4 regions of the Sphingomonas sp. ABOLE genome follow, and region 1 is predicted to be linked to each of the others. Evidence: riboswitches for the same ligand, from Rfam matches in the RefSeq annotation. Region 1 holds a riboswitch; each other region holds the start of a gene.
What was found. A riboswitch is a leader RNA that binds a small molecule or an ion and turns the genes downstream of it on or off. The one in region 1 is predicted to bind cobalamin.
Positions count from the first base shown of each region.

Region 2: linked by a shared signal. The riboswitch ahead of cobT (nicotinate-nucleotide--dimethylbenzimidazole phosphoribosyltransferase) and the one ahead of CA234_RS17165 (HoxN/HupN/NixA family nickel/cobalt transporter) in region 1 are both predicted to bind cobalamin.
Region 3: linked by a shared signal. The riboswitch ahead of CA234_RS16195 (TonB-dependent receptor plug domain-containing protein) and the one ahead of CA234_RS17165 (HoxN/HupN/NixA family nickel/cobalt transporter) in region 1 are both predicted to bind cobalamin.
Region 4: linked by a shared signal. The riboswitch ahead of CA234_RS17995 (TonB-dependent receptor) and the one ahead of CA234_RS17165 (HoxN/HupN/NixA family nickel/cobalt transporter) in region 1 are both predicted to bind cobalamin.

Region 1 is NZ_QQWY01000030.1:43,221-48,136, forward strand. Features, by position in the region: gene CA234_RS17155 (phosphatase PAP2 family protein) at 1-277, shown strand, start outside; gene CA234_RS17160 (DUF5690 family protein) at 352-1,665, shown strand; cobalamin riboswitch at 1,655-1,872, shown strand; gene CA234_RS17165 (HoxN/HupN/NixA family nickel/cobalt transporter) at 2,084-3,070, shown strand; cobalamin riboswitch at 3,095-3,316, shown strand; gene cobW (cobalamin biosynthesis protein CobW) at 3,501-4,538, shown strand; gene cobN (cobaltochelatase subunit CobN) at 4,551-4,916, shown strand, end outside.
Region 2 is NZ_QQWY01000006.1:66,236-71,151, reverse strand. Features, by position in the region: gene CA234_RS05545 (response regulator transcription factor) at 1-647, opposite strand, end outside; gene CA234_RS05540 (hypothetical protein) at 794-1,252, shown strand; cobalamin riboswitch at 1,309-1,509, shown strand; gene cobT (nicotinate-nucleotide--dimethylbenzimidazole phosphoribosyltransferase) at 1,663-2,679, shown strand; gene CA234_RS05530 (histidine phosphatase family protein) at 2,676-3,242, shown strand; gene cobS (adenosylcobinamide-GDP ribazoletransferase) at 3,239-3,961, shown strand; gene CA234_RS05520 (threonine-phosphate decarboxylase) at 3,958-4,916, shown strand, end outside.
Region 3 is NZ_QQWY01000027.1:30,296-35,211, forward strand. Features, by position in the region: gene CA234_RS16195 (TonB-dependent receptor plug domain-containing protein) at 1-1,590, opposite strand, end outside; cobalamin riboswitch at 1,767-1,988, opposite strand; gene CA234_RS16200 (c-type cytochrome) at 2,113-3,153, opposite strand; gene CA234_RS16205 (cytochrome c oxidase assembly protein) at 3,150-3,740, opposite strand; gene CA234_RS16210 (hypothetical protein) at 3,737-4,117, opposite strand; gene CA234_RS16215 (cbb3-type cytochrome c oxidase subunit I) at 4,114-4,916, opposite strand, start outside.
Region 4 is NZ_QQWY01000033.1:42,241-47,156, forward strand. Features, by position in the region: gene CA234_RS17980 (DUF4142 domain-containing protein) at 1-93, opposite strand, end outside; gene CA234_RS17985 (hypothetical protein) at 376-543, shown strand; gene CA234_RS17990 (bestrophin family ion channel) at 581-1,468, shown strand; cobalamin riboswitch at 1,506-1,703, shown strand; gene CA234_RS17995 (TonB-dependent receptor) at 1,804-3,654, shown strand; gene CA234_RS18000 (ABC transporter substrate-binding protein) at 3,651-4,478, shown strand; gene CA234_RS18005 (low affinity iron permease family protein) at 4,485-4,886, opposite strand.

The sequences.
Region 1 (4,916 bases):
CGCCGAGGTGATGCCCGACAAGGCGACTGCGATCCTCGCGCGCGGCCGTGCCTATGGCGAGAGCCGGGCGATTTGCGGGTCGCACAGCAAGAGCGCGGTCGAAGCCGGCTACATGGCCGGCGCCTCGGTGTTCGCGGTGCTGCAGACCTCGCCCGCCTACCAGCGGGATCTCGCGGCGGCGCGGCAGGAAGCGGCGCGGCTGCGCAATACCGCGCCGCGCCCCGATGCACAAAGCTGTGTCGCGGAAGCGGAGGCCCTTCGCGTCCGCCCCTGGTGATCGAGGCCTGATTTCGATGTCATGAAGCTGTCGCGCAGGCCCGTCACAAGCGCGGCGCTTCATGGGGAATCGCAATGCACGGTGATGGCGCGCGCGGTGCCGCGCGGACCACGTCGGGATTTACGCTCTTCCTGGGCGGGCTCGCGGCGTTCAGCGCCTATTTCGCGATGTATGCCTTCCGCAAGCCGTTCGCCGTGGCCAGCTATGCCGATGTGGCGGGCTGGCACTCCGCCATCGACTACAAGACCGCGCTGCTGATCGCGCAGGTGGTCGGCTACGCGCTGTCCAAGCTGATCGGCGTCCGCGTCATCTCCGAATCCGGGCGGCAGGGGCGGGCGCGCATGATCCTTGCGCTCATTGGCGCGTCTTGGCTCGCACTGATCCTCTTCGCCTTGATCCCGGCGCCGTGGAACGTCGCCTGCCTGTTCTTCAACGGCCTGCCGCTGGGGCTGATCTGGGGACTGGTGTTCAGCTATGTCGAGGGGCGCCGCGTATCCGAACTGCTCGGCGCGATGCTGTGCGCGAGCTTCATCCTGTCTTCGGGCGTAGTGAAGTCGGTGGCGGCGCTGCTGATGGAGGCGGGGGTTGCGGAACAGTGGATGCCGGCGGCGACCGGACTGGCCTTCGTGCCGTTTCTGCTAACCGCGCTGTGGCAGCTGGAGCGCCTGCCGCCGCCCGACGCGTGCGACGAGGCGGAGCGCACCGTTCGCGTGCCGATGCAGGCCGCCGACCGCGCCGCGTTCCTGCGTGCACACGGCGCGACGCTGGTGCTGCTCGTGCTCGGCTATGTGCTGCTCACGGCGCTGCGGGACGTCCGCGACAATTTCGCGCGCGAGCTGTGGGCTGCGCTCGGCTATGGCGGTGAGGCGGCGATATTCTCGGCGAGCGAGCTGCCGATCGCGCTGCTCACGCTCGCGGCCCTCGCGCTGCTGATGCTGATCCGCGACAATCTGCGCGCGCTGCTGGCGATGCACGGGCTGATCTTGCTCGGCGCGCTCTGCCTGGGCGGCTCGACGCTCGCCTTCCAGGCGGGGCTGCTCGCGCCGCTGCCTTGGATGACGGTGGCGGGGGCGGGGCTCTACCTCGCCTATACCCCGTTCAACGCGATGCTGTTCGATCGCATGATCGCGACGATCGGCACCGCCGCCAATGCCGGGTTCCTGATCTATATCGCCGATGCCTCGGGCTATGTCGGCAGCGTGGCGCTGCTGCTCGTCCATGCGCTCGGCGCGCCGGAGGTGCGCTGGCTGCCCTTCTTCATTACCTGCTGCTATGCGGCCGCGCTCGCGGTGGGCGGGCTGACCATGGTGTCGGCGCTGCATTTTCTGTGTACCGGCGCGGACCGGCGGTTGATCCACCGCCCGGCTTCGCCTACCACCAGCGCCTGATCGCGCCGGTGCCCCGACGGGGGCTTAATCGGGAATGCGGTGCGGGAGCTCGCTCCCAAATCCGCGGCTGTCCCTGCAACTGTGAGCGGATAGCGCGATGCACTGGCCTCCAATCGAGGGGCAGCCACTGGGCGGAGATGCCTGGGAAGGCGTGCAGCGTGCCGGGACCCGCGAGCCAGGAGACCTGCCGGCGTCCGGTCGCTCTTGCCCTGGCCCAGGGGATGGCCGCGGCACGGTGTACTCCGTCTGAGCGGCGCATGAGCGGCTGGGGCCGTTCGCGGTTGCGTGGCCCGGTCGCTTGGCAAGCGTCCGGCCGGGATGCGCGATCGGCCGCTCGCGGTGGCCCCGGCCTGGTCGCACGACGCCGCCGGAGTGTCCTGTCTTGTCCGTTCTGCCGTTGCGTGCGCGCGTGGCCCTGCTGTTCGCATTGCTGATCGCCGCCAATCTCGCCGCCGGGGGCTGGGCCTTCGCCCTGTTCCATGCCCAGCCGCTGATGCTCGGCACTGCGCTGCTCGCCTGGGGGCTGGGGCTGCGCCATGCGGTCGATGCCGATCACATCGCCGCGATCGACAACGTCACCCGCAAGCTGATGAACGACGGCCAGCGGCCGATCGCCACCGGGCTGTGGTTCGCGATCGGGCATTCCGGGATCATCGCCATCGCCTCGGCCGGCATCGCGCTCGCGACCGGCGCTCTGGCGGGCATGGGGGCCTTCCGGGAAGTGGGCGGGGTGATCGCCACCAGCGTCTCGGCGCTGTTCCTGTTCGCCATTGCCGGCATGAATCTGATTATCCTGCGATCGGTGTGGAAGACCTTCCAGCACGTCCGCGCGGGCGGCGCCTATGTCGAGGACGACCTCAACCTGCTGCTCGCCTCGCGCGGGCCGCTGTCGAAGTTGTTTGGGCCGATGTTCCGACTCGTCAGCAAGAGCTGGCACATGGCGCCGCTCGGATTCCTGTTCGGGCTGGGCTTCGACACCGCGACCGAAGTGGCGATCCTCGGCATGTCGGCGGGTCAGGCGGCGCACGGCGTCTCGCTCGGCACGCTGCTGGTGCTGCCGGCGCTGTTCGCGGCAGGGATGGCGCTGGTCGATACGCTGGACGGGGTGGTGATGCTCGGCGCCTATCAATGGGCGTTCGTCAAGCCGATCCGCAAGCTCTACTACAACGTCACCATCACGCTGATCTCCGCGCTGGTCGCGATCGTGATCGGGGGCATCGAGACGCTGGCGCTGATCGGCGACAAGATGGGCTGGACCGGCGGGGCGTTCGGGCTCGCCGCCGATCTCGGCGCGCATTTCAACGGCCTCGGCTTCGCGATCATCGGCCTGTTCGTCGCCTGCTGGCTGATCAGCTTCGCCATCTATCGCTGGCAGAGGCTGGACGAGATCGAGGTGCGGGTCTAGAGCGGTCCTAGAAGGCTTTCCAGCCTTCGATATGATCGCGCCGGTGCCCCGGACATGGGGCTTAATCGGGAATGCGGTGCGGGGAGGCTGCTCCCCAAATCCGCGGCTGTCCCTGCAACTGTGAGCGGATAGCGCGATGCACTGGCCTCCGCCGAGGGGCAGCCACTGGGCCGACACGGCCTGGGAAGGCGTGCAGCGTGCCGTGACCCGCAAGCCAGGAGACCTGCCGGCGCTACGGTCGCTCTTGCCTTGGTCCAGGGGATGGCCGCGGCACGGTCTTGCTTCCGTTCGAGCGACGAAGCTGTGCGGCTGGGGCTGCACGGTCGCGTGGTGCCGGGCGATTGTCGCGCCCGCCCGTCGTCGCGCGCCGGCCGGACATGCGTCTGGCAAGCCCCGCCGTGTGTTCGCTCGGGCGCGGGGGAAGACATGCATGACCGACCTGGCCAAGGTCCCCGTTACCATCGTCACCGGCTTTCTCGGCGCCGGCAAGACGACGCTGATCCGCCACCTGATCCAGAATGCCGAAGGGCGGCGGCTAGCGGTAGTCGTCAACGAGTTCGGCACGCTCGGCGTCGACGGCGAGATCCTGAAGTCCTGCGCGATCCCCGATTGCCCGGCCGAGAACATCGTCGAGCTGGCCAATGGCTGCATCTGCTGCACCGTCGCCGACGATTTCATCCCGACGGTGGAGCGGCTGCTGGCACTCGAGCCTCGTCCCGACCACATCCTGATCGAGACTTCGGGTCTTGCGCTCCCCAAGCCGCTGCTCAAGGCGTTCGACTGGCCGGCGATCCGCAGCCGCATCACCGTCGACGGCGTGCTGGCGCTGGCCGATGCCGAAGCGGTCGCCGAAGGCCGGTTCGCGCCCGATCTGGTGGCGCTGGAGGCGCAGCGGGCGGCCGATCCGGGAATCGACCATGAGACGCCGCTTGCCGAAGTGTTCGAGGACCAGCTCGCCTGCGCCGACATGGTGCTGCTGACCAAGGTGGATCTGGCAGGACCCGAGGGCGTCGCTGCCGCCCGCGCGGTGATCGCCGCCGAGGCGCCGCGGCCGGTGCCGGTGGTCGAGATCCGCGAAGGCGCGATCGACCCGCGCGTGATCCTGGGGCTGGGCGCCGCCGCCGAGGACGACCTCGCCGCGCGCCCCTCGCATCATGACGGCGCCGACGATCACGAGCATGAGGATTTCGACAGCACCGTCGTGACCTTCGGCGAGATCGCCGATCCGGCCGAGCTGGTCGCCCGCATCGAACAACTGGCGCGCGAGCACAAGGTGCTGCGGGTGAAGGGCTATGCGGCGGTAACGGGCAAGCCGATGCGGCTGCTGGTCCAGGCGGTCGGCAGCCGGGTGCGGCACCAGTATGACCGCCCCTGGCGTCCCGGCGAGCCGCGCGGCACCGCGCTGGTGGCGATCGCCGAGCACGACCATGTCGATCCCGCAGCGTTCCGCGCGGTGCTGGCGGGCTGAGGCACAGGGGCCATGCACGTCCTGTTCCGCGAAACGCACGGGCTGGAGGAAAATGCCGCGCCCCAGGACCTCGGGCAGGCTCCCGCGGACCTGGTGGTGCTGTCCTTTTCCGACAGCGACCTCGGCGCGTTCGCGGCGGCATGGCATGGCCATCGCGACGTGCTGCCCTCGCTGCGGCTGGCGAACCTCGCGGAGCTGATGCACCCGCTATCGGTCGACACCTATGTCGAGCGGACCTTGTCGGGCGCGAAGGCGATCCTGATCCGGCTGATCGGCGGCATGCCCTATTGGAGCTACGGCCTGCAGCAGGTGGAGACGCGGGCACGCGAACGCGGGATCGCGCTGGCGGTGTTGCCGGCGGATGGCCGTCCGGACGAA
Region 2 (4,916 bases), on a different contig from region 1:
TGGTGACCCGCATCGGAGAGCTTGCGCCGCAGCCGGCTGACCAGCACGTCGATGCTGCGATCCGAGCTGTCGCCCAGCCGGGTGCGCGACAGTTCGATCAGCCGCTCTCGCGAGATCACCCGACCCGAATGGTCGCACAGCGTGACGAGCAGGTCGAATTCGGCACCGGTAAGGTCCACCACGGCACCGGTCGGCGACAGCAGTTCGCGACGCGGCAGGTTGACCGTCCAGCCGTCGAACTGGATCTCGCCCTTGGGCCGCTCGGCGGTGTCGCGTTCGCCCGCGCCGCGGCGTAGCACCGCGCGCACCCGCGCCACCAGCTCGCGCGTACCGAACGGCTTGGGAAGATAATCGTCGGCGCCCAGCTCGAGCCCGACGACGCGGTCGGTCTCGCTGCCCTTAGCCGAGATGAAGATGATCGGCACCGAGCTCTTCTGGCGGATGGCACGGCACAGATCGATGCCGCTGGTGCCCGGCAGCATCACGTCGAGCAGCACCAGGTCCACCGGCCCCTGCTCCAGCGCCAGCCACATCTCCGGCGCCGACGAAGCGGGACGCACCGTATAGCCGTTTTCCTGGAGCGCGCGGGCGGTCAGCGTGCGAAGTTGCGGATCGTCCTCGACCAGGACGATCGTGGGAAGGCTCAGCGGGGGTTCACCTGCATACATCGCGAAGAAACCTAGGGACAGCGATCCGGAGGGTCAACGCCGCCCGGCCGCATTGCGGCGTGACGCGCGTCACGGGCAGTGCGTCTCGTCAGCGGTACAAGGCCCCATATCGTGGGGAAACTATCATGCAGATGCCGCGCCTCCAACGTTCCGTCCTGCCCGGTCGCGCGCGTGCGAATCGCGGCACCCTGGCGGCCATCGAACTCGAAGGCTTGAACCAGGATATGGCGCCCGCACGCGACGATCCGGCGTTCGGCCCGCGCCATCTGCTCGCGGCGCTCGACGGGCTGTCGGCAGCGGTGATCGAGGCGACGGGAAGCTGGGCCTTTCTCACTGCCGAGCGGATCCAGCTGATCGACGCCGCGCACAAGCTCGCGTGGCTGCTGGTTCGGGTGAACCGCAGCGAATCGATGGTCGCCCGCGCACCGGACCTCGCCGCCACGACGCGCGCCGTCGCGGCCGCTACCTATCGCCTGCGCGCCGTGCAGGAACTGGGCGACGGCGCCGATGCGATCCAGCCGCTGTTCGAATTGATCGTCCGCATCGACCAACTGCTGCCGCGCACTGCCCAGCTCTACCAATAATCACGCGCGGCGCTGGCATATCGCCGATAGCGGAGCTAGAGGAGCGGCGAAGGTTCTACCTTCGAACCCATGCCGGTGCCCGTTCGCGGGCGAGAAGGGAATGCGGTGCGGGCGCTTCGGCGCTCCAAGGCCGCAGCTGCCCCTGCAACTGTGAGCGGCGAGCGGCCGGGCAAAGGCCATTGGGAGCGATCCCGAGAAGGCGCCCGAACCGCGATGACCCGCAAGCCAGGAGACCTGCCGGCACGGGGTCGCTCACGCCTGGTCCAGGGTGCGGCCACGGCGCGGAATCCTCCGTTCGAGCGACGAGAATGTGCCGGGCACGCGACTGTGCGCCCGGTCGATTGTCATTGCAGGAACGAGGCGACGAACGTGTACATCAATGCTTCCCCCAAGCGCGGCGCAGGCGCGGCATGATCGATCTGTCGAGCGTCGCCGCGTTCGATCGCGCGCTGGCTTCGCTGCCTTCTCGCGACGCGGCTGCCGCGGATGCCGCGCGGCAACGCCAGCAGCAGCTCACCAAGCCGCCGGGCTCGCTGGGGCGGCTGGAGGACCTCGCGATCTTCCTCGCCGGTTGGCAGGGCCGTGCGCACCCCTCGATGGATGCGGCGCGGGCGGTGATCTTCGCCGGCAACCACGGCGTCGCCGCGCAGGGCGTCAGCGCCTTCCCCGCTGAAGTGACCACGCAAATGGTCGCCAATTTCGCGGCGGGCGGTGCCGCGATCAACGCACTGACCGGCGCGATCGGGATGCGGCTGGACGTGGTCGCACTCGACCTCGACCGCCCCACCTGCGACTTCACCACCGGCCCGGCGATGGACGAAGCCGATTGCCTTGACGCACTCCAGCAGGGCGCCGCGGTGGTAACTGCCGATACCGATCTGCTGCTGCTCGGCGAGATGGGCATCGCCAACTCGACGGCGGCCGCGGCGCTTTGCCTGCGCAGCTTCGGGGGCACGCCGGCGGATTGGGCCGGCCCCGGCACCGGCCTCGACGCGCACGGCGTCGGCCACAAGGGCGCGGTGATCGCCCGCGCGATCGAGGTCCATGCCGAGGCACTCCACACGCCCTTCGAGACGCTGCGGCGGCTGGGCGGTCGCGAACTGGCGGCGATTGCCGGCGCCGTCCTCGCCGCGCGCCATGCGGGGGTGCCGGTGCTGCTCGACGGCTTCATCTGCTGTGCATCGCTCGCGCCCTTGGCAGCGACGGCACCCGGCATCGTCGACCATTGCATCGCCGGCCATTGCTCAGCCGAACCCGGCCATGCACGGCTGCTCGCGCGGCTGGGGCTGGAGCCGCTGCTGCGGCTCGACATGCGGCTGGGCGAAGGCAGCGGCGCAGCGGTGGCCGCAGCGGTGCTGCGCTCGGCGCTGGCCGCGCACAACGGCATGGCGACCTTTGCCGAGGCAGGCGTCGCCGGCGGCGCATGAGCGGCATCGTCCTCCACCTGCTGCGCCACGGCATCACCGAGGCCGACGGCCGGCTGATCGGCCGCACCGACGCGCAGCCGCTCGCGGAGGGGGTCGACGCCTGCGTCGCGCGCGCAAACGGGCTGGCGGTGGACGCAGTGGTGAGCTCCGATCGCGCCCGCAGTGCGGTACCTGCAAGGCAGATCGCGGCCGCCCTGTCCCTTGAAGCCGGCGAAGACCCTCGCTGGCGCGAACTCGATTTCGGCGCATGGGACGGGCTGTCCTTCGACGCGATCGACGCCGAGGCACTCGCCGCATTCCAGGCGGAACCGGCGCGTCATGTGCCCCCCGGCGGCGAAACCTGGCCGGCACTTGTTGCGCGCGTCGGCGACGCGATCGATGCCATCGACCGCCCGACCCTTGTGGTAACCCATGGCGGTGCGATGCGGGCGGCGCTCGCCAGCCTGTGCACCTTCGACTTCCCCCACCTCTGGAACATCGCTTTGCCCCATGCCGCGCTGCTGAGCCTGCGCGTTTGGCCCGGCACCCCGCGCGTCGGCCAGATCATCGGACTCGTGACATGAGAGAATTCGTCCTCGCCCTCCAGTTCCTCACGCGCCTGCCGCTGCCCGCGGTTAAGGCGAACGACGCGACCTTCGCCCGATCGATGCGCTGGTTCCCTGCGGCCGGGCTGCTGGTCGGGCTGGTGCTGCTCGTCGCCCTGTTGCTAGGCAATTTGCTCGATCCCTGGACCGGCGCCCTGCTCGGCCTCTTCGCCTGGGTAAGCGTCACCGGCGCGCTCCATCTCGACGGGCTCGCCGACCTCGCCGATGCCCGCGGCGCGCTGCACAAGGGGGGCGAGCGGCTGCGCGAAGTGCTCGCCGACCCGCATGTGGGCAGCTTCGGGGTAGTGGCGATCGGGCTGCAGCTGCTTGCCAAGCTGGTGCTGCTCCACGCGCTGCTGGCCAGCCCCGGCTGGTGGACCATCCTGTTCGTCCCCGCCGCCGCCCGCTTCGGCCCGCTGGTGTGGACGCGCTGGCTGCCGCCGCTGCACGAGGGGCTGGCCAGCCGCTTCCGCAGCGCGGTGCGCCCCGCCGACCTGATCGTCTGGCTGGTGCTGCTCGCCTTCGCCGCCGCGCTTGCGGCCCCCGCGCTGCTCGCAGCGCCCGTGCTGATTGCCGCCTGGGGCTGGCGGATCCAGCGCCTGCTTGGCGGCATCTCGGGGGACGGGCATGGCGCCGGGATCGAGCTGGTCGAGACCGGCCTGCTGCTGGCGCTGGTGATCGCGCCACACCTAGGATGAGCGATCCGCTGCGCCACCATGGCGGCAACCTCGCCGCTGCCCGAGCGAGGTATGGCGACGGGCCGTGGCTCGACCTTTCGACCGGGATCAACCCGGTGCCCTGGCCGGTGCCCGTCGATCTCGACGTCGACCTGGGGCCGTTGCCCGATCCGTCGCTGCTCGCCGATCTCGAAACGGCGGCGGCAGCCCATTTCGGCCTGGTGCCCGAACAGGTCTGCGCAATCCCGGGCAGCGAAATGGGGCTGCGGCTGCTGGGACAATTGCTGGGCGGCAGCGCCTACCACCGCGTGCCGGGATACCGCACCCATGGCGCGGCCTTCGCCGACAGTCTGCCACTGTCCGCGGACGGTCCCGTGTCGGGCGACGCAGCGCTGCTCCTCGCAAACCCGAACAACCCTTGCGGCACGCTGCGCGACCGGGCGGCGCTGGAGGCGATGCTCGCCGAGCGCACCGCCGCGGGCGGCTGGTTGATCGTCGACGAAGCCTTTGCCGATGCGCATCCGGAGGCGAGCATCGCGCCGCTGGTGAACGATACGCGCCGGCTGATCGTGTTCCGCTCGTTCGGCAAATTCTTCGGACTGGCCGGGCTTCGGCTCGGCTTCGTCCTGGCCCCCCGCCTTATCCTCGCCCGCTACCGCGCTCTCCTCGGCGACTGGCCGATCGACGCGACCGCGCTGGCGATCGGCACCCGCGCCTATCGCGACCGGGCTTGGATCGAGGCGACGCGGACGGCGCTTTCGGCCCGAGCTTCGACCTTTGACCGCCTGCTCGAAACGCACGGGCTGCTACCCGGGGGCAAGTCGCCGCTGTTCCGGCTGGCCTCCCACCCGGACGCCGCAGCGATCTTCGAGCGGCTGGCCCAGGCGCACATCCTCGTCCGCCCGTTCGACTATGCCCCGCGCTGGCTGCGCTTCGGTGTCCCGGCCGACGCCGCCGCGCTGGACCGTGTAGACCG
Region 3 (4,916 bases), on a different contig from region 1:
CGCGTCGAGGTGCCAGGCGTCGGCGATCACCGCGCCCAGCACCAGCTCGGCACCGCGCACGTTCACGCGCGAGTCCGAATTGCGGTAGATGCCGTCCGGATAGGCGGGGTTGGCGGTATCGATATCGATCAGATGATCGATGCGCCGGGCGAAGACCGTGCCCTGCCAGTGGAACAGGCCGCTCGCCAGTGTGCCGCCGATGCTGGCATTGGCGCTAAGGCTCTCCTCCGGCCTGAGGTTGGGGTTGCCGCGTTCGCAGCAGGGATCGATCTGGTAGAGCTGCGAGGCGCTGGGCAGCAGGAACGACGTGCCACCATTGGCCTGGACGAACAGATCGTCGCGCAATTCGATGCGGCCGGTGACGTTCCACACCGTCTTCCGCGATCCGCTGCCATCGTTGTAGCGCAGCCCGGCCGAGAGCCGCGCGCGACGCGAAAGGTCGTCGTTGGTGCGGATCTGGAAGGTGCCGGCATGGACGCGCTCCTCGGTCGCGGCGATCCGCAGCACGTCGTCGCGCCCGCTGAACTGCTGGAAATCATAGCCGATCAGGTAATCGAGCCCGCGATGCGGCCGCAGCTGGACCAGCGCGCTGCCGCCATAGTCCTTGAAGCCCCAGAAGGTGCCGGCGGGGTACACCACCACCGGCGCGCCACCACTCGGGGAGTTGCGGATCTGGACATAGGCGGTCTTCCAGTCGTGGAAATAGCCCTTGAGGAACAGCTGCACCACGTCGCTCCCCACATAATCGAGCCGGGCGCTGGCGATCTCCTCGTTGCGATCGTTGCGGCTTTCGCGGGTGCGGGTGGGGCTGAGATTGTCGAGCTTCGCCTCGGTGTGGATATATTGGAGGCTGAACCGCCAGTCGGGACCGAGATCGTAGCGATATTTGCCGCCGACGGACCACAGGTCGTAGCCGCGGGCACGATCGGTCGCGCTCGGTTCCATCCGGCTATAGGGCTGGTATCCGTCGGAGCGATTGTGGGAACCCCAGGCTACGAACTGGTGCTTGCCCGCCCCGCCGCGCACATAGCCGCCGAGGTTGGTGCCGGCAAAACTGTCGACGCTGGCGTCTACCTGCCCGCCGAAGCGGTCCGAGAAGTCGCGGGTGACGACGTTGATCACGCCCGCGGCAGCCTGTGTGCCGTAGAACAGGCTTTCGCCGCCCTTCAGCACCTCGACCCGCTCGATCATGCTGGCCGGCAGCGTGTCGTTGGGCGAGGTACCGCCATAGAGCCGGTTGTTGATGCGGATGCCGTCCACGGTCCACAAAACGTCCTGCGTCCGCGAGCCCTGCAGCGACACGTCGACATAGCTGAACGGCCCGCTGGCAGGCTGAACGTAGAGACCCGGCACGGTACGCAGCGCGGTCGCGACGTCGATCGCTCCGCTCTCCCGCAGCTGGGTTTCACTGCGCAGGGCCAGATCGCTGCCATAGCGGGCGCGCTGGCGCGGCAGCGTTTCCTCCAGGCTGGTGCCGGTGACGAGCAGCGCGTCGGCGTCATCCTCGGTCTGCGCGTGCACCGGCTGAAGCGAGGCAGCAGCGGCCAACGCAAAAGCGGCCGCAGAGCGAGAAACAATAAGGAACTTCATAGACATACCCCCGGCGTCGTCGACGTCGGGCGGAAGCGTGCCGTTCACGCGAACGGTCGGCGCACGGCGCCGGCCGGACGCCATGGGCGACCGGCGCACGTGACCGATGCGGCTCCCGCCGCTCGTTCGTCGCTCAGACGGAGTACACCGTGCCGCGGCCATCCCCTGGACCAAGGCAAGAGCGACCAGACGCCGGCAGGTCTCCTGGCTCACGGGTCGTCGCTCGACGCACGCCTTCCCAGGCCCTGAGGCCCAGTGGCTGCTTCCGTGGAAGGAAGCCCGTGCGTCTCGCTCACCGCTTACAGTTGCAGGGACAGCCTCGGATTCAGGCGGCATGCCGCCCTCACCGTGTTCCCTTTTAAGCCTCTCGTCGAGGCACCGGCGCGATCTGCGCTCGCGGCAAGAAACGCCGAAAGCGTCGCCTTGGTAGAGGCTCGCGGTCGACACCGCAAGGTGCCGGTCAGCCCGCCCCCCGCTGGGGTTTAGACCTTATCGCTTCCCCGCCCGCGGCGGCTCGCACCACTATTGCGGCCGCGCACCGAGATATGCCGCGAGCCGATCGACCATTTCCTCGGGTATGCGCCGCGCAATCACCGGCATCGTTGCCTGCGACTGGCGGGCATCCACCTGCTTGCCGTCGCCGCGCATCTGCCATAGCCGCGCGGCGAGATAGGCCGGTTTCTGCCCCGCCAGGACCGGATAGGGCTTGCCCGGCGCGTGGCAGCTCGCACAGGCGGGAAGCTGCCGGTTCGGCAGGCCGCGCGAAACGATGCGCTCGGCATCCGCATCGCGGACCTGCGGTGCCTCTCCCAGTCCCGGCAGTGCCGCAAACCGCCGCGCCAGCGCGGCCGCATCGGCATCGCTCAGCAACGCGGCGGCGTTGGCCATCACGCCGCTGAAGCGGTGCCCATCGCGATAGGCGCGCAGCGCCGCTTCGAGATAGGCCGGGTTCTGCCCGCCCAGCACAGGGATGTCGCCCTGCCCCCGCCCCCGTCCATCGGCACCGTGGCAGCCGGCACAGGCCTCGAACCGCGGCGCCCCCGCAATCCCGGCGATGCCGCCGGCCAGTCGCGCATAGTCGGCGGGTGTCATCGTCGGCAGGCGGCGGACGAAGGCGACCATGCGGCGGACCTCGTCCGGCCGGTCACGCGCCGGCCAGGCGGGCATGCCACTGAACTTCACGCCGTGATCGATGATCCAGAACAGCTCGCGGTCGCTCCATTGCTTCGCGGTGCGGGCAAGGTCGGGCGCGGGGGGCGTCGCCGCCTGGAACACCGCGCGCGGCCGCATGCCGGGGGCGCCGTGGCAGGCGGCGCAGCTCGCCGCGAAATGGCCGGCGGCGCTCACCAGCCCCTGGGGATCGGCCGCCGCCCGGGGGCTCTCCAGCGCGCTGCGGGTGCCGACCGAATTGCGCATCACCCAGTGCAGGAACCAGTTGGTGATCGGCCAATGCCCGCTCGACGCGGCGACGTTGATCGCGCCAGACCAGCCGACCGCGAGCGCCAGCGCGACGACGCCGGCCAACGCCAGCACCACGCGCTTCCAGGTGATCCGGATCATCATGCCCGCGCCTCCTGCCGCAACAGCGTGGCCAGCAGCGCCAGCCCGCCGACGAAATAGGCCGCACCACCGACGAGCAGCATCACCACGCCGGCAAGCTGCTGGTCGGCGAGCGGCGCCAGCCCCCAGGGCGCGGCATGCGCCATCGCCGGATAGAGCGGCCGCGGTGCCAGCCCGATCAGCGCACCAAGCAGCGTCATGTGCATCGAGGTGAGCAGCAACGCGCCCACCCCCATCGCCCGCGCGCCCGGTGCCAGCACCGCGCTCCACAGCAGCACGCCCGCGGCGAGGAAGCTCGCCTGCTCGAGCGCCAGCAGTATGGAACTATGCGCCGCCGCCGCCCGCAGCGCCGGCAGGTGCCAGCTCCACACCACGCCGAGCTCGACCATGCTCATCGCCAGCGGCGTGACGATGCGGGGCAGGCGCCGCGCGGGATCCATGCGCGTGCCGGCAATGCCCAGCGCCACGCATGGCGCCGCGACGGCGGTCGCCAGCATGTGCGCGGCCATGTGCCCGGTCATCCCCTGCCCGGCGAGCCTCCAGCCGAGCGCGAGCAGCGCGGCCCCCAGCGCCAGGGGGGCGGCTCTCACCGGCAGTCCCGCAGGAACAGCACCGGCAGCGCGGTGAAGACGACGCCGATCACGCTCAGCCCGGCGAGCAGCAAGGTGGCATAGGCGAGGAAGCGCAGTCGATCGCTGTCGGTGCCGGCTTCGTGCGGCGGATGGTCGCCGGGCGTGCGCGCCTGCACCCAGGCGATCCACCCCGAGGCGAGGATCACCAGCAGTGCCGCCGCCGTGCCGCCCCAGAAGATCGCCGGCGCGTCGACATAGCGCCCGGTCTTGGCGCAGCGCACCGCCGCCCAGAGATAGGAGAAGAGGAAATGCGCCGCCCAGCCCGTCGGCGGTACGATCAGCGTCCACAGGGTGACCCGGAGCGCGCGGAAGCGCTGGTGCAGCCGCCCGATCATGCCACCTCCGGGAACAGGCCCAGCGTCGCCCAGGTGACGAGCGCGGTGAACAACAGGAAATGCTGGTAGAGCGTGACGTTGCGGATGTCGGCATCATGGGTCGGCGTCGCGAGCCCGGCGAGGCTGCGGGCGAGCGCATAAAGCTGTCCGACCACGCCGACGCCGGCATGGGCGACGGTCCAGCCCGTCAGCGTCCAGACAATCGCCGGATAGCTGTGGAGCGTCGGATCGAGATGCGACAGCCAGGGGCCCGCCAGTCCAGCCGGAATCGCCGCCAGCCCGGCGAGCGCGCCTGCCGCCAGCAGCAGCCGCGCCGCGGTCACCGCGCCCCGGCGGTTGGTCTCGCGCGCGGCGAGCGTCGCCGCCCAGCCCAGCACCATCAGCGCCAGCGCGATCATCGGCCAGAACACGCCCGGCCCGGTCATGCCGGGCGGCGGGAAGCTCGGATGCACCGTCCAGAAGAAGTAATAGCCGAACACCAGCCCCGAAAAGGCCGTCGCATCGGCCATCATGGTGATGAACATCGCCCACCAGCCGGGCGCCAGCGGCCCCGCCACATAGAGCGGCAGATCGATACCATGGCCGATCGGCTTGCACGGCTTTTCGGGGATCTCGGCGGTCTGCCACAGCCAAGTCAGCACCAGCGCCAGCGTCAGCACGGCGGCGGCGAGCGCGAGCCAGTAGAGATGGTAGGTCGTCAGGATGAACACCCCGCCCAGCGCCGCCGCCGTCGCCATCGGCACGAAGGACGGCGTCGGCAGCCGCAGCACCGCGACGGGCTTGGCATCGAGCACCGAGG
Region 4 (4,916 bases), on a different contig from region 1:
CATGGCATCGGTGCCGCCGTTGCTGTTGCCGCCGCAGGCGGCGAGCGCGAAGATCGGGGCGGCGCTCAGGATCAACAGGTGCTTCTTCATCATACAGGCCTCCAGGGTTTCCGGGACCGAACGCCCCGCCCCCGGCCGCGTTCCGAAGCAAACATCTTATCTGCTTGAGTTAACATCATAAGTTATGAAATTCGTCGAATTGTTGGCGCCGGCGCCGCACGATTCATCGACAAATTGGTGCAGCGCAGCGCGATTGATGCAGCGCGCAAACTTACGTTACTTTGCATCCATTTATCGGTTAAAATCGATCCTTAGCTGTGGCGCCTCACCTGCAAAAGGACGCCCACAATGCACCAGGATGAACGAACCCGCCGCATGGAACGCCTGCGAAGCTCGATCGCGCTGCTGCTGTTCGGGCTGTGCACGCTCGCTTTCCTGATCGCGATCGATCGCCCCGAATGGTTCCACCTGCGCCCCGCGAGCGGCACCGCCGCGGCGATGTCGCACGCGGCGAGCCCCGCGCCCGACCGGAACGACGGCTGAGCGGACCTACAAACCTTCTCGCGCGTATAGTCCGCCCATGATCGTCACCACCGCCCCCCGCGCCAAACAGGTCCTCCGCGAAATCTGGATGCCGCTGGCGCTGCTGTTCCTCTGGGACGTCATCGTCACCATCGTCTATTTCGTGCTGCCGTTCCGCGCGCCGTCGTTGCCGCTGACGCTGTTCGGATCGGTGCTGGCGCTGTTCCTCGGCTTCCGCTCCAACTCCGCCTATCAGCGCTGGTGGGAAGGCCGCGGACTGTGGGGGCTGATGATCAACGCCAGCCGCAACCTGGCGCGGATGGCGCGCAACTACCTGCCCGACGGCGAGGCGGTGGATCTCAAGCGCACCATCGTGCTGCGCCAGGTCGCCTATGTGAATGCGCTGCGCTGCCAGCTGCGCCGCCAGCCGGCGGACCAGGAAGTGCTGCGCTTCCTCTCGCGGGGCGAGGCGGACTATGCGCTGGCCCGCACCAACATCGCCAACGGCATCGTCGACGGCACCGGCCGGCGGATCGAGATCGCGCGGTCGAAGGGCTGGATCAATCCGATGCAGCAGCATTCGATGGAAAGCGTGCTGATCGACATCGCCAATGCCCAGGGCGGCATGGAGCGGCTGAAGAACACGCCGCTGCCGATGCAATTCCGCTTCGTGCCGACTGCCTTCACCCATATCTTCTGCGTGCTGCTGCCGATCGGGCTGGTCGAGACGCTGGGCGTCGCCACGCCACTGGGCTCGACCATCGCCGGACTGATGTTCCTGGCGGTGCTCGCGATCGGCGACGACCTGGTCGACCCGTTCGCCAACACGGTGCACGACCTGCCGCTCAATGCGATGTGCCGCACGATCGAGATCGACCTGCTGCAATCGATCGGCGACCCCGCCCCCGAACCGGCAACACCCGACAAGGCCGGCGTGCTGTGGTGATGTCGCAGCGGCTTGCCGCCCTGCCCTGCTTGCCGCTAAAGGCCGCCGGGTAACGGGTGCCTTCCCCCGACGGGAGGGTGAAAAGGGAAGCCGGTCCAGAGTCCGGCGCTGCCCCCGCAACTGTAGCCGGTGAGCCGGCGCGCCAATCTGCCACTGGAGCCGCATGCTTCCGGGAAGGCGGCGTGCCTGCGACGACCCGGGAGCCAGGAGACCTGCCCGCTACGGTCGATTCCTTCACGCGGGCGGGGTGCACCGGGTGATCGGGGCTGAAATCCCCGTGTGAGCGACACCAAACCATGCGGGAGCATCGCGCTCCCCCATCTCGGGTGTCTGAAATGAACTTCTGCAAGCTTTCCCTGTTCGCCACCGCCGCGCTCGCGCCGCTCGTCGCCCATGCCGATCCCGACGACGACCGCATCGTCGTCGTCGCCAGCGGCGTCGCCCAGCGCGCCGACACCGTCGGGCGGTCGATCACCACCATCGACCGCGACGAGATCGAGCAGCGCCAGACCGTCGCGCTCTCGGACCTGCTCGCCACAACCCCGGGCGTCACCGCCGTGCGCAACGGCGGACTCGGCACCGCGACCGCGCTCAGCATCCGCGGCGCGCAGAGCGACCAGACGCTGGTGCTGATCGACGGCATTCGCGTGGCCGACCCCTCCGCCACCGGCGGGGCGTACAACTTCGCCAGCCTGCTCGCCGGATCGGTCGAGCGCGTCGAGGTGCTGCGCGGGCCCAATTCGGTGATCTGGGGCAGCCAGGCGATCGGCGGCGTGGTCAACGTCACCACGCTGCAGGGCGCGCAGGGGCTGCACGTGCGCGGCAATGCCGAGGGCGGGTCGTTCGGCACGTTCAACGGCAACGCGGCGATCGCCGGCGGCAACGACCGCATCACCGCCGGGCTGACCGCGGGCTATCTCACCACCGACGGCATTTCGGCGGCCGCGAACGGCAAGGAGGCGGACGGCTATCGCCAGGTCGGCGCGACCGGCAATGTCGAGGTGCAGCTGGCCCCCGGCCTCGCGCTCGACCTGCGCGGCTATTATGCCGACAGCAAGGTCGATCTCGACGGCTATGCCCCGCCAACCTACGCCTTTGGCGACACGGGCGAATATGCCAAGACCCAGGAGCTCTACGGCTATGCCGGGCTTAAGAATGAGGCGTTCGGCGGCAGGCTGCACAACCGGCTGGGCTTCACCCTCTCCGACATCCACCGCGACGGCTACAATGAAGATTCGTCGATCGCGTACCGGTATCGCGGCCGCGCCGAGCGCTACACCTATCAGGGCGACGCGACGCTGGCCGAGCAGCTCCGCCTGGTGTTCGGCGCCGAGCATGAGCAGAGCCGCATCCGCTATGACGAGGGCTTCGGCAGCGGGGGGCGCTACTCGGTGGGCATCACCAGCGTCTACGGCCAGGCGATCGTCACGCCGGTAGCACCCGTGACGCTGACCGGCGGCGTCCGCCACGACGACCACGATACCTTCGGCGGCCACTGGACCTGGAACGCCGATCTCGCCGTGCGCGCCACCGCCGGCACCGTGCTGCACGCGAGCTTCGGCGAAGGCTTCAAGGCGCCGACGCTCTACCAGCTCTACAGCGCCTATGGCGATCGCGCCCTCCGCCCCGAGACCACCAGGAGCTACGAAGCCGGCGTGCGCCAGACGCTGGCCGGCGGCAAAGTCGCGCTGGGCGCAACCTGGTTCCACCGCGATTCGGACAAGCAGATCGATTACAACTTCGACACCTCGACCTATTACAACCTCAACAAGACCCGCGCCCAGGGCGTGGAGCTCGAAGCGCTGCTCCAGCCGGTGCAGGCGCTGACGGTGCGGGCGAACGTGACGCACGTCTTCTCGGAGAATCGCAGCGCCGACTATCGCAGCAACGACCTGCCGCGCCGCCCGCGCGATACCGCCAATGTCTCGGCCGACTATCGCTTCCCCTTCGGGCTGGCGATCGGCGGCACGGTGACGATGGTGGGCGACAGCTTCAACGATGTCGGCAACCTGACCCCGATCGACGGCTATGCGCTGGCCGGCGTGCGGGCGGAGATGCCGGTGACGAAGCTGCTTTCGGTCTATGGCCGCGTCGATAATATCGGCGACGTGCGCTACCAGCAGATCACCGGCTACGGCACCTATGGCCGCGCTGCCTTTGGCGGCGTGCGGGTGCGCTTCCAGTGAGGTTCGGCGCCGCGCTGCTTGCCTGCCTGGGGCTCGCGGGCTGCGCGGCGCCGCCGTCCCAAGGCGGCGGGGGCATCGTCTCAATGAATCCCTGCGCCGACGCGACGCTGCTGGAACTGGTCCCGCCGTCGCGGATCGCCGCGATCAGCCATTATTCGCAAGCGCCCGACTCCACCTCGATCCCGCTCGACGTCGCCCGCCGCTTCCGCGGCAACAACGGCACCGCCGAGGAAGTGATCGGCCTCAAGCCCGATCTGGTGATCGCCAGCAGCTTCACCGCGCCCTCGACCCGCGAGGCGTTTGCACGGGCTGGCCTGAAGGTGCTCTACCTCGGCATCCCGCCCTCGATCGCCGACAGCAAGGCGCAGGTTACCGACCTCGCCGACGCCGTGGGTGTCCCCGCCAAGGGCGCCGCGCTCAACGCCCGCATCGACGCTGCGATGGCCGCCGCCCGCTGGACCGGTCCCAAAGCCCCCGCCCTGCTGTGGATCGGCGGCAACCTCGTCACCGGCGGCCAGACGCTGCTCGACGACCTGATGACCACTACCGGCTTCTCCAACCAGGCGGCGCATTATGGCCTCACCCATACCGGCCATCTGCCGATGGAGCGGGTGATCGCTGACCCGCCCCGCGTGATGCTCGCTCCCGAAGGCGCCGGGCACGACAGCGATTCGCGCGCCGCGATCCTGCGCAAGCGCGCCATCGCCGAGACCGGCCTCAAGGTCACCCAGGCGCAGTTCGCGCGCCAGCTGGTCAATTGCGGCGGCCCGGTGATCCCCGCCGCGCTCGCCCGCCTCGCCGAGATCCGCCGGCAAGTGCGCTAAGCCGCCTCAGCGGCGCGAAAGCACCTTCTCGATCGACTCGTGCCGCGCCGGATCGGCCGCGCCGAACTCGCGCTCCAGCCGGTCGCGGATGTCGAGCAGCTGCTTTTCGCTGAGATGCTCGATGCCGATGAACTCGTTGCGCGCCTCGGCGATCGCGCGGATCACTTCGTCCAGCTTGGCCTGCAGCGCGGCGGCGTCGCGGTTCTGCGCATTCTGGATCAGGAACACCATCAGGAAGGTGACGATGGTGGTGCCGGTGTTGATCACCAGCTGCCAGGTGTCCGACCAGTGGAACACCGGTCCGCTCACCCCCCAGACGATGATGACCAGGAAGGCGAGGACGAAGGCCGGCGGACGCCCCGCCCATGCCGCGACGCTTTGTGCGAACCGTTCGAAAATCCGTCCCAAGCCGATGCTCCCGATCCTTGGCTGCGCCGC